3 regions of the Halomonas sabkhae genome follow, and region 1 is predicted to be linked to each of the others. Evidence: predicted binding sites of a transcription regulator. Region 1 holds the regulator's gene; each other region holds the start of a gene.

Region 1 (4,281 bases):
ACCGATGCTGAATGCCTTGACGGCGCTGTCGCAGGGGACCCGGCTGGTCTATTCGCGCGGCCTGCGCCGCTATGTGTTTCTGCCGATCCTGGCCAACCTGCTGGTCTATGCCGGCATGCTGAGCTATGTGCTGAGCCATTTCGGCGGCTGGCTGGATGGCTGGATGGCCATGGTGCCGGGCTGGCTCGACTGGCTTTCGTGGCTGATCTGGCCGCTGTTCGTGATCAGCCTGGTGGTGATCGTGTTCTTCACCTTCACCCTGGTGACGCACCTGATCGCCGCGCCCTTCTACGGCTTTCTGGCCGAGAAGGTCGAGATCGAGGTGACCGGTCGTGCCCCGCTGGACGACCGTGGCCTGGTGCGCACGGCTCTCGATGCGCTGGGCCGCGAGCTGGTCAAGCTGGGCTATATCCTGCCACGCATGCTGTTGCTGTTCGTGATCAGCTGGATTCCGGTGATCAACCTGATGGCGCCGGTCCTGTGGGCGGCGTTCTCGGCCTGGACCATGGCCATCACCTATCTCGACTATCCCATGGACAACAACAAGGTCAGCTTCGCCGACATGCGGCGACGCCTGGCGACCCGGCGCTGGCCGACGCTGACGTATGGCGGCTGGGTGATGCTGATCACCTGGGTGCCGCTGGCCAACCTGTTTCTGCTGCCGGGGGCCGTGGCGGCGGCGGTGCTGATGTGGGATCGCCACTATCGTGACCTGACGCCAGTGACCGCCTCGCGCTAGGCACTGTCTGAAAAGTCGACGAGCGAAGGTTAGACAAGGCGAAAAGCTGTGAAAATGCGGAGTTTACAAGGAGTAAATGAGCAATTTGATCGGACTCGCGCGCGAGCAGATTTTCAACGTCGTATAGCCGAGCACAGGCAGTTTTCAGACATTGCCTAGTCGCTGGTGGTCAGCGCGGCCGGTATCTCGCTCTGGGCGCTGGCGAGGCGCTCGCGCGGGAAGACGCAGCGGAAGGTGGCGCCGGCGCCGGGGTGCGAGTCGATCTCGAGCCAGGCCTGGTGGCGCAGCAGCACGTGCTTGACGATGGCCAGCCCCAGGCCGGTGCCGCCGGTGGCGGTGCTGCGGCCCTTGTCGACGCGGTAGAAGCGCTCGGTGAGACGCGGGATATGGTGGGGGTCGATGCCCTCGCCGTCATCCGCGACTTCCAGGCAGGCGCCGTCGGCGTGACTGGCCCAGCGCAGCGTGATGTGGCGATCCTCGCCGGCATAGCGCACGGCGTTGAAGACCAGGTTGGAGAGGGCGCTGTGGATTTCCTTTTCGCTGCCCACCAGGCGACGCGCCTCGTCGATGATGACCTCGAAGTGCTGGCTGCCGCTGGACAGGGCTTCGGCATCGCGGCGGATGTTGTCCATCATGCTGGCCAGCTCCAGCGGGGCGTCGTCCTGGCCGCCCTGGTCGATCTCCAGCCGTGACAGCAGCAGCAGGTCGTTGACCAGGTTCTGCATGCGGGTGGTCTGGCCGCGCATCTGCTCGATGCCGCGTGACATGCGGCCGGGCAACTGGTCGGTCATGCCGCTGTAGGTTTCCAGATAGCCGCTGAGTACCGTCAGCGGGGTGCGCAGTTCATGCGAGACATTGGCCACGAAGTCGCGGCGCATCTGCTCCAGGCGGTGCAGGCGCGTGATGTCGCGGGCCATCACCAGGCGCTCGTCGTCGCCATACAGGGTGATCTGGAACTGCAGGATCATCTGCTCGTCGATCGGCGAGGTCATCGTCAGGGGTTCGCGATATTCACGCGCCTGAAAGTAGTCGACGAAGCTGGGATCGCGCAGCAGGTTGGTGATGTGCTGGCCACGATCATGCGCCGGCTTGAGGCCCAGCATGCGCTCGGCGGCACTGTTCCACCATTCCATGTCGCCGTGGCGATCGAGCATGACCACGCTGTCGCGCATGGCCTCGGAGGATTCCTGGATGCGGCTCAGGGTGTCGCGCAGTCGCCGCTGGGTGATGCGCTGGCCCTTCTGGTAGCGATACAAACGGTCGAACAGCTCGCCCCACAGGCCGCTGGCGGCGGGCGGCTCTTCATGGGGATGGTTGGCCAGCCAGTCGTGCAGGGCGCTGAGCTGGCGCAGCTGATACGCCAGCTGCAGGCCCAGAGCAATGGCCACCCCGATGCCGATGGCGGAGAACGGCCAGCCGAGTACGCCGCCCAGGGCGGTCAGGCCCACCAGGCGCCAGAGTTCTTTTTTCCACAGCCGCTTCACGCCGGAACCGCCTGTGGATAATGCGTGTTGCCCCGAGGCGTCGAGGTCGTGTGCAGCATGCGCATCTGGGCCTCTGAATCCTGTCTGGCTGGTCGATATCGCCCGGCTCCCGATCGGGCGCATCAGCGGCCGGGGAGCCCAGGCCGCCTGCCCCTTACTCTAGCCTGCCTGCGACCCGGCGGCACGGCCCGGGCGCTCTCAGCCCTTGGCAGAAAAGCGATAGCCGGTGCCGCGCACGGTCTGGATCAGTTGCTGATAGGGGTCGCCCAGCGCCTTGCGCAGACGGCGGATGTGCACGTCCACGGTGCGCTCCTCGACATAGACGTTGCCGCCCCAGACCTGATCGAGCAGCTGACCGCGCGTGTAGGCGCGTTCCTGATGGGTCATGAAGAATTGCAGCAGGCGGTATTCGGTCGGGCCGACCTCCAGCGATTGGCCGTCGACGCTGACCCGGTGGCTGACGGGGTCGAGCAGCAGGCCATCGACTTCCACCGGATCCTCGACCCCATGCGGGGTGGAGCGGCGCAGGACCGCCTTGAGGCGGGCGACCAGTTCGCGCGGCGAGAACGGCTTGGTGATGTAATCATCCGCCCCGGATTCCAGGCCCTGGATCTTGTTGTCTTCCTCGGTCTTGGCGGTGAGCATGATGATCGGCAGCTCGGCCGTGGCTTCATCACGCTTCAGTCGGCGTGCCAGCTCGATACCGCTGGTACCGGGCATCATCCAGTCGAGCAGCACCAGGTCGGGCTGATGGTCGACGATGAGCGCGTGGGCACTCTGGGCGTTGTCCGCCTCGAGGACGTGGTAGTCGGCCATTTCCAGCGCCACGGCGATCATCTCGCGGATCGGCGCTTCGTCATCGACAATCAGTACGGTCTTGTCGCTCATCCCGGGGCCTCATGGTCAAGGTCAGTGACAACTTGGTGACGATGACAGCATGTCCCTGTGACAATCATGTGACAAGCGCTCCTTGCGCTTCACTTTTCTGCCCGGTTGCGGCGCGTGATGGCGCGCTTCAGCCGCCGAGCGGCGGCCACCAGGAGAGCCCGATACCGGCGAAGACCAGCAGGCCCGACCAGTGGTTGTTGAGAAAGGCCTGGAAGCAGCGATCCCGGTCGCGATGGCGGATCAGGCGTTGCTGATGGACGAAGGTGGCGGCCATGGCGGCCAGCCCCAGCCAGAAGAAGCCGCCCAGCCCCAGGGCGTGGCCGACCCAGGCCAGCAGTCCCAGGGTGATCAGCTGCAGCAGGCCGATGATCAGCTTGTCGGCGCGGCCGAACAGCACGGCGGTGGACTTGATGCCGATGCGCAGGTCGTCATCGCGGTCGACCATGGCGTACAGGGTGTCGTAGGCCACGGTCCAGGCCACGTTGGCGGCCACCAGCCACCACGCCACGGCCGGGATTTCGCCCAGCACCGCGCCGAAGGCCATGGGGATGCTCCACGAGAAGGCGGCCCCCAGGAACACCTGGGGCAGATGGGTGTAGCGCTTCATGAAGGGGTAGATGAAGGCCAGCATGACCCCGGCGACCGAGAGCATCACCGTGAAGGGGTTGGTCAGCCACACCAGGGCGAAGGCCAGCACGACCAGGGTGGCGAACAACCCCTTGGCTTCCGTCTCGCTGATGCGCCCGGTGGCCAGGGGGCGCTGGCGGGTGCGCTTGACGTGGCCGTCGAAGTGGCGGTCGGCATAGTCGTTGACCACGCAGCCGGCGGCGCGCATCAGGTAGACGCCGACGACGAAGATCAGCACGGTGGCCCGCTCGGGCACGCCCTGTGCGGCCATCCACAGCGCCCACAGGGTGGGCCACATCAGCAGCCAGGTGCCGATGGGGCGATCGAGCCGCATCAGCTGCAGGAAGTCGGGTAGGCGGGCCAGTCCGGAAGGGCGCAACAGGGAAGAGTCCATCGGGTCGTCTCGTATGCTCGACCCCCGGTTGCCGGTGCCGGATGGGTCGTCGGGTTGAGGGTGGAGCGCCTAGGCTAACGCGAAGGCATGGCCAGATCATCCACCATCGCCTGCTGGAAGAACTCCTGCACCAGCACCGTGATGCGCTG
Region 2 (4,281 bases), on a different contig from region 1:
ATGCGCGACTGGTGGTGCTCAACGCCATGCAGGCCCGTCAGCACGGTGCCGAAGTCATGACGCGCAGTCGCTGCGTATCCGCCCGGGACCGGCAGCAGTACTGGGAAATCGAGCTCGAGGATCGCGACACGGGCCACCGCCAGCGCCGATATGCCAGGGCCCTGGTCAACGCCGCCGGCCCCTGGGTGGACAGCGTAGTGCGCGACCAGACTCAGCGCTCATCCCGCTACGGGGTACGCATGATTCAGGGCAGTCACCTGATCGTGCCGCGCCTCAACGTCGACGAGCGGGCCTATATCCTGCAGAACAGCGACCAGCGCATCGTTTTCGTGCTGCCCTATGAGGATGATTTCAGCCTGATCGGCACCACGGACCGTCGATATCAGGGGGATCCCTCCCGGATCGAAGCCAGCGAGGAGGAAATCGACTACCTGCTCGAGGTGGTCAACGAGCACTTCGCCACGCCCCTGGAGCGCGGGGATGTACTGCGCACCTTCTCCGGCGTACGTCCCCTGTGTGACGACGAATCCGCCGACCCTGCCGCCATGACCCGTGATTACACCCTGGACCTGGACGACGACCAGGGCGCACCGCTGCTATCGATCTTCGGCGGCAAGATCACCACCTACCGCAAGCTCGCCGAGGCGGCGCTGGACGCGCTGGCGGCGCACTTCCCGAACATGGGTGAGCCCTGGACCAAGGATGCTGTGCTGCCCGGCGGCGATATCCAGGATCAGGCCAGTTTCGCGGCCCGCCTGGAAGCCGACTACCCCTTTCTGGGTCGCGCGCGTGCAGCGCGTCTGGCACGCAGTTACGGCAGTCTCTGCCTGGCATTTCTGCAGGGCGCACGACGCGAGGAAGACCTGGGCGAGGCCTTCGGTGCCGGCCTGACGGCCGCCGAAGTCGACTACCTGGTGGAACACGAATGGGCACGCCTGCCGGAAGATATCCTGTGGCGACGCACCAAGCTGGCCCTGCGGCTGACCACCGAGCAGCACCAGCGGCTCGCCCGCTATCTGCAACGGGCCAGGCTCACGGCCATTGCCTGACCGGCGGCGGCCAGGCCACCACATCCGCCGGCTGCATGAGAACCCGGTCGCGATGCTGTCGGAGATCACGCCCCTCGAGGGCGGTCAGGAGGATCTGCAAGGGGTCGCCGTGACTGACCAGCAGTACACACTCGTCGCATGACGCCTGCTCCAGATCCCGGATGACCGCCAACAGGCGCCCGGCCACCCGATCGACGGCTTCGACCCCCTGGCACTGATGCCCGGCATCCAGGGCGTCGCGGGCCCAGGCCTCGGCATAACGCGCGTCCGACTGCCCCTCCAGTTCACCGAAATCCCGCTCGCGCAGACGCCGGTCGACAACGGCCCCGACATCGAACCACTCCGCCACTCGCTGGGCCGTCTGGGTCGTGCGCAGAAAATCGGAATGCACGACCCGTGTTGGCGTGGCCCAGCGCCAGGCCACCAGGCTCTCGTCCACCTCTTTCCGTCCCCGGTCGGACAGGCCGAATGAAGCAACGCCCCGACACGGCGAACTCACGATGCGCCCCTGCTGATTCGCTTCGCTATGACCATGCCGCATCAGCAGGTAGCGATGACGCAAGCTCGACGAGCCAGGCGGTAAAGTGTTTGACATTGAACTGTCACAAACCCTAGATTACAGACAGAGGCTTTCGAAAAAATACGTCAATGTCAATTTTCGAAAAACACTCCACTTTATAACAACAATCATCGAGGTACGCCATGCGACGCATCCCCGCTTCTGCGGCACGGCCTGCGCTGGCCGCGTTCACCTTTCTCCCCCTGCTGCTGATCACTGGCCCCGCCATGGCACAGGAAGACTGCCCCCACGGTGACCTGGATTCCATCTATTGCGACAATAATGGCGATCTGGTCGCCGATCGACCACAAGATGAGTCCGAATGGGCCAATCCTGAAACGCTGATCTTCGCCTATACCCCGGTCGAGGATCCGGCGATTTATTCGGATATCTGGCAACCCTTCATCGAACACATGGAAGACGTGACCGGCCGCGATGTGCGCTTCTTCGCCGTGCAGTCCAATTCTGCCCAGGTCGAGGCAATGCGCAGTGGACGCCTGCATGTTGCCGGGTTCTCTACCGGCCCCACTCCCTTCGCGGTCAACCTGGCCGGCGCTGTGCCCTTCGCCCTGATGGGGTCCGACGACGGACGCTTCGGCTACACCCTGCAGCTGTATACCCATGTCGACTCGGGCATCGACGAGGTCACGGACCTCAAGGGCAAGCGCGTGGCACACACCTCGCCCACCTCGAACTCGGGCAATCAAGCCCCGCGAGCCCTGTTCCCCGACCTCGGTATCGTGCCCGGCGAGGATTATGAAGTGCTCTACTCGGGTAGCCATGACCAGTCGATGCTGGGCGTGGTAGCTCAGGATTACGATGCCGCCCCGGTGGCTTCGGAAGTCGTCGAGCGTATGGCCGATCGGGGACTGTACGACCCTGATGACGTGAAGATTCTCTACGAGTCCGACCCCTTCCCGACCACGTCCTATACCTATGCCCACAATCTGGCCCCCGAACTGGTCGAGAAGATCGAAGAGGCATTCTTTACCTTCGACTTCGCAGGCACCGAGCTCGGCGAAGAGTTCGACGGCGTAGAGAAGTTCATCCCCATCAACTATCAGGACAACTGGAAGGTCATCCGTACCATCCAGACTGCCAACGGCGTCGAGTATACCCCCGACAACCTGCAGTAAGACGAGTTCACGAGTTCAATCACGGGCGGCCCTACCAGCCGCCCACTCACTTGTTTCCTGCATTCAGGTATTCATCCGGACGCCACCATGCTCGAAATCTCTGGCCTGACCAAGCGATATGGCCAGGACGCGCCGGTTCTCACCGGCCTGGACCTGGCCGTGGAAGGCAACAGTGTTGTCGCCATCGTCGGCGCCTCAGGGGCCGGCAAGAGCACCATGTTGCGATGCATCAATCGTCTCGTCGAACCGAGCTCCGGCTCGATCCGGCTCAATGGACACGAATTGGTCGACCTGAAGGGTGCCGAGCTAAGACGCGCCCGCCGCCGTATCGGCATGGTCTTTCAGGGCTTCAACCTCATCGACCGCCTCACCGTGATGGAAAACGTGCTTGCTGGCCGCCTGGGTTACGTCAACCTCTTCCAGGCCGTGACGCGGCGCTACCCCGACTCGGACATCGAGCGGGCCTTCCAGCTCATGGAACGGGTCGACATTGCCCACTATGCCAACAAGCGAGCCGATGAGTTGTCCGGCGGCGAACGTCAACGCGTGGGTGTGGTACGCGCCCTGATGCAGGAGCCAGAGGTACTCCTGGCCGACGAGCCCACGGCCTCACTCGATCCGCGTACATCCGAACAGATCATGATACTGCTGCAGCAACTGGCTGGAGAGCTGTCCCTGCCGGTCTTGATCAACATCCACAACGTTGGCCAGGCCAAGACCTACACCGAACGCATCGTCGGCCTGCGTCATGGCAAGATGATCTTCGACGGCCGACCCGATGATTTCACCCATGACGCTCTCGAGGCCGTCTACGGCGGCATCGAAGCCTCGGATGAGCCCAGCGCGCCGGCGCCCGAACGGCATCGCGAGGAGCCCCATGAGTCGTTCTGACACGCCCCGCACCTGGCGCAAGCCGCCCTTTATCGCCAACCCCTGGCTGCGTTACGGCATCCTGGCCGTTACCGCGACATATCTCGTCTGGGCCTTCGCCACCCTGCCGTTCAACTGGCAGCGTATCGCCGAGGGCCTGCCACGTTCCGCACGCATCTTCGGCGGGGGCTTCCCGCCGAATTTCTCGCGTGCCGACCTGCTGCTGACGGGCTTCGTCGAGAGCCTGCAGATCGCCATCCTGGCCACCCTGCTCGGCGTTGCCCTGTCGATCCCCTTCGCCATCATGGCGGCGCGCAATACCGCACCACTCCCCGTTTACCTTCTGGGCCGGACAGTCATCATCGTGTCGCGCAGTTTCCACCCGGTGATCGTGGCAATCCTGTTCGTTGCCGCCGTGGGTTTCGGCCCGCTCGCCGGCATCCTGACCCTGACGCTCTACTCCATCGGTTTCGTCGGCAAGCTGCTCGCCGAGGAGATCGAAGAGATCGATTGGGGTCAGGTAGAGGCCGTGCGTGCCTCCGGCGCAGGTTATCTGGCCACTCTCTTTTATGCCGTCTTCCCACAGATCCTGCCCCGCCAGGTCGGGTTGTCGATGTATCAGCTCGACAGCAACCTGCGCGCTTCCGCGGTGGTCGGTATCGTCGGC
Region 3 (4,281 bases), on a different contig from region 1:
GTGGCGAACCGACTGCACACCGGGATCCCGGTCGCCGCTGAAGTCGGCTTGCGGGTCGTGCGCCTTGTGCCAGTCGAGAATACGCCCGACGAACGGCGAGACCAGGGTGACGCCGGCATCGGCACAGGCTCTGGCCTGGGCAAAGCTGAACAGCAGCGTCAGGTTGGTGTGGATGCCCTCGCGTTCGAGCACGCGTGCGGCCTGGATGCCTTCCCAGGTGGCGGCGACCTTGATGAGGATGCGCTCGGCCGGCACGCCCTGACGGTCATAGCGCTCGATCAGCGAACGTGCTCGGGCCAGGGTGGCCTGGGTGTCGAAGGAAAGCTGGGCGCTGACCTCGGTGGAGACATAACCCGGTACCAGCTGGGTGATCTCGCTGCCGATCTCGACCGCCACGGCGTCCAGGGCTGCGTCGATATCGGTGGCACGGCGGGCGATGTCGGCCAGGCGGGCGCGGCGTTCCGGCTGCTGGGCGGCCTGCAGGATCAGCGAGGGGTTGGTGGTGGCATCGGTGGGCTGGAAGCGACGAATGGCGTCCAGGTCGCCGGTATCGGCCACCACGGTGGTCATTTGCTTGAGCTGTGAGAGCTGGTCGTCGGCCATGCGGTTTCCTCGGTCGAAAGCATTGGAAGTGGCCTTCACTCTACCAAGCCAGCGACGCTGACAACACTGGGCCGGCATTGGCATGCCGGCACGCGACGTCGAATGACGTTATCATGGAGGCTTCGACCCGCAAGCTTGTGGAGGCCCCTTGAAACTCGATGCTCGACGAACCGCCCTGCTGGTGGCGGCCAATACCGCGCTGGCGCCCTTTGCCATTGATGCCTATCTGCCTGCCATGCCGGCACTGGCCGAGGCCGTGGACGCCAGCGTGCATCATACCGAGCTGTCGATCAGTTTCTTCCTGCTGGGCTTCGCGCTCGGCCAGTTGACCGGGGGGCCGCTGTCCGATCGCTTCGGTCGGCGCCCGGTGCTGTTGAGCGGGCTGGTGATCTTCCTGATTGCCAGCCTGCTGATCACCCAGGTCAATACCCTGACCGAGCTGCTCGGGCTGCGCTTCGTCCAGGCGCTGGGCGGCGGGGCCTGTGTGGTCAATTCGGCGGCCATCGTGCGGGACTGCTTCAGTGGTCGCGAGGCCGCCAAGGTCATGTCGACCATGGCCATGATCATGATGCTGGCGCCACTGGCTGCGCCGGCGGTGGGCTCCGGCCTGTTGTACCTGGCCGACTGGTGGCTGATCTTCGTCTTCCTGGCGGTGTACGCGGCCTTCCTGCTGTGGCTGATGGGGACGCGCCTGCCGGAGACGCGGCCCGCGGACGCGCCGATGGCCTCGGCGCGCCAGGTGCTGCGCAACTATGCCAGCGTGCTGCGCCACCGCGAGGCCATGGGCTATGTGCTGTCGGTGGCGACCACCTTTGCCGGCATGTTCGCCTTCATCACGGCCTCGCCGTTTCTCTACATCACTCATTACGGCATCTCGCCGGCCATCTATCCGGTCGTGTTCGGGGCCAATGTCGTGGTCATGGCGGCCTCGAATCGCCTCAATATCCGTCTGTTGCGGCGGCGCAGTCCACAGCAGAACATGCGCCTGGGCATGGCCGTGCAACTGGCGGTGGCCGTGGGCCTGATCGGGCTGGTGGCGACTGGCCTCGACTCGCCCTATACGGTGGTGCCGCTGATCATGGTGTTCATGGGCATGGTGGGGCTGATCACGCCCAATGCCATGTCGTCGATGCTCGAGCACTTCAGCCACATGAGTGCCACGGCCACGGCACTGCTGGGCAGCATCCAGTTCACCTGCGGTTCGCTGGCGGGTGTCATCGTCAGTGCCTTCGAGATCGACAGCGCCTGGCCCATGGTGCTGACCATGCTGGTGGTGTCGCTGGCCGGCAATATCGCGCTGCGCCGGCTGGCCGGTCATGCGCTGGGTGCGCCATCCCCGGCGCGCTCGGGGGATTCAGGCAGCCGCAGCGAGGCGGAGCAGACAGGCGCTTCATGATTTTTGGCATGAAATGACGTTGTGTCATGAAGCTGTCATTTTTGTGGGGCATCTTGTGTCGTGCGAAGGATGAACACTTCCACGAACAGGAGCCTTTCTCCATGAACCGCATCCTCAATAGCCGTACATTCAAGACCACTGCCATCGCCGCCGCCATCGGTGTGGCGGGCGTCGCCCAGGCCCAGGAGTCCGAGCAGCTGCGCATCGTCGGCTCCAGCACGGTCTATCCGTTTGCAAGCTACGTGGTCGAAGAGTTCGGTGCCACCACCGACTATGCGACCCCGGTCATCGAGTCCACCGGTTCCGGTGGTGGCTTGCGCCTGTTCTGCAATGGCGTCGGTGATGACACGCCTGACATCACCAATGCCTCGCGCCGCATCAAGGTTTCCGAGTTCGAGCGCTGCCAGGAAAATGGCGTGACCGACATCACCGAAGCCATGGTCGGCTATGATGGCATCGCCTTCGCTCAGTCCAGCGAAAACGACGCCATGCCGGTGACCCGCGAGCAGCTGTTCCTGGCGCTGGCCGCTCAGGTGCCGGTCGATGGCGAGCTGGTCGACAATCCGTACGAGACCTGGAGCGATGTCGACAGCTCGCTGCCGGATCGCGAGATTGCCGTCTATGGTCCGCCCACGACCTCCGGCACGCGTGATGCCTTCGAGGAAATGGTCATGGCGGCGACTGCTGAAGGCATGGATGCCTATGGCGGTGAAGAGTACACCGACATTCGTTCCGACGGTGCCTTCATCGATTCAGGCGAGAACGACAACCTGATCGTCAAGCGCCTGTCCGAGAATACCGATGCCTTCGGTATCTTCGGTTACTCCTTCCTGGAAGAGAATTCCGATGCGCTGCTGGGCTCCAGCATCGATGGCGTCAAGCCGACGCCCGAAGCCATCGGCAGCGGTGAGTATCCGGTGTCGCGTTCGCTGTTCTTCTACGTCAAGAACCAGCACAGCGAAGACGTTCCGGCCATGATGGAATACGCCAACCTGTTCATGAGCGAGCAGATGATCGGCGACATGGGCTATCTGAAGGGCCTGGGGCTGATCCCGGCACCGTCGGATATGCGCGAAGAGCAGCGCAACGCCATCAAGAACCAGGAGCAGCTCGAACTGGCTGACCTCGAGAAGTAAGCCACCCTGGTGATGCCCTGAGCCGGCCGGCAGTCAGGCTGTCGGCCGGCTCGCGTTAGAGCGAATGCTCCGCGTGAATTCCTTCGAGAGAATCCTATGCAGACCAATCAAATCCTCGCCACCTTCTGCGGCACGCTCCTGGTGCTGGGTCTGATAGCCTTCTTCCTGGGGCGCTCCAAGGCGTCCAGGGTGCGTGCGGCGGGAACCTCCATGCACGCTCAGCCCGATCAGTATGGCTGGTTCACCGTGCTTTCCACGGCGGGGCCTGCTGTCCTGGTGGGTGTCGTGGGCGCCTTTGTCATGCTGCTGATAGGCGGCGATATCCCGTCCTTCTATCTGCTGGCCGGCAGCCTGATCGTGGCCTGTGTCGGTCTGATGGCCGGTATCTATCTGGTCAAACCCAATTTTCACGCGCGCAAGGCTATCGAGGCGGTCGTCCGCTTCATGCTGGCCGGCGCGGCGATGGTGTCGATCTTCACGACCTTCGGCATCCTGATATCTATCATCGGGGAGGCGATTCGCTTCTTCCAGATGCAGAGCTTCTGGGACTTCATCACCGGAACCACCTGGAACCCCGGCGCCAGTTTCCTGGAAGCGGCCGGCCGCGGCGATGAAGGGGGCAGTGCCGCCAAGTTCGGGTCGGTACCACTCTTTGCCGGCACCTTCATGATCACCCTGATCGCCATGCTGGTGGCCATTCCGGTGGGATTGCTGTCGGCGATCTACATGGCCGAGTTCGCGCCCGAGAAGGTGCGCACCGTGGCCAAGCCGGTCCTCGAGGTGCTGGCCGGCATTCCGACCGTGGTCTACGGCTTCTTCGCGGCCATCACGGTGGCGCCGATCATCGTGGCGGTCGCCGGCTTCTACGGCATCGAGGCATCATTCAGCAATGCCATGGCCCCGGGTATCGTCATGGGCATCATGATCATTCCGTTCATTTCCTCGCTGTCCGACGACGTCATCAGTTCGGTGCCGGGCAGCATGCGTGAGGGTGCCCTGGCACTCGGCATGACCAAGAGCGAAATGATCCGCGATGTGGTCGTGCCGGCGGCCATGCCGGGCATCATCTCGGCGTCGCTGCTGGCGGTGTCGCGCGCCCTGGGCGAAACCATGATCGTGGTCATGGCGGCCGGCATGCGCCCCAAC

The links. Region 1 encodes PhoB, which activates phosphate uptake and scavenging genes when phosphate is short. Its sites were predicted from a motif close to TGTCATANNNNTGTCANA; they were not measured.
Region 2: the regulator PhoB is predicted to act here: its motif matches at 1,639-1,656, upstream of phnD (phosphate/phosphite/phosphonate ABC transporter substrate-binding protein).
Region 3: the regulator PhoB is predicted to act here: its motif matches at 2,022-2,039, upstream of QWY79_RS00265 (PstS family phosphate ABC transporter substrate-binding protein).

Annotation. Positions count from the first base shown of each region.
Region 1 covers NZ_JAUFPM010000008.1:140,984-145,264, reverse strand. Annotated here, with positions in the region: gene cysZ (sulfate transporter CysZ) at 5-739, shown strand; gene phoR (phosphate regulon sensor histidine kinase PhoR) at 895-2,223, opposite strand; gene phoB (phosphate regulon transcriptional regulator PhoB) at 2,422-3,111, opposite strand; gene ubiA (4-hydroxybenzoate octaprenyltransferase) at 3,239-4,132, opposite strand; gene QWY79_RS06590 (chorismate--pyruvate lyase family protein) at 4,207-4,281, opposite strand, start outside.
Region 2 covers NZ_JAUFPM010000001.1:222,535-226,815, reverse strand. Annotated here, with positions in the region: gene glpD (glycerol-3-phosphate dehydrogenase) at 1-1,049, shown strand, start outside; gene QWY79_RS00970 (histidine phosphatase family protein) at 1,033-1,548, opposite strand; gene phnD (phosphate/phosphite/phosphonate ABC transporter substrate-binding protein) at 1,752-2,744, shown strand; gene phnC (phosphonate ABC transporter ATP-binding protein) at 2,832-3,635, shown strand; gene phnE (phosphonate ABC transporter, permease protein PhnE) at 3,622-4,281, shown strand, end outside.
Region 3 covers NZ_JAUFPM010000001.1:73,388-77,668, forward strand. Annotated here, with positions in the region: gene tal (transaldolase) at 1-603, opposite strand, end outside; gene QWY79_RS00260 (Bcr/CflA family multidrug efflux MFS transporter) at 752-1,999, shown strand; gene QWY79_RS00265 (PstS family phosphate ABC transporter substrate-binding protein) at 2,101-3,135, shown strand; gene pstC (phosphate ABC transporter permease subunit PstC) at 3,232-4,281, shown strand, end outside.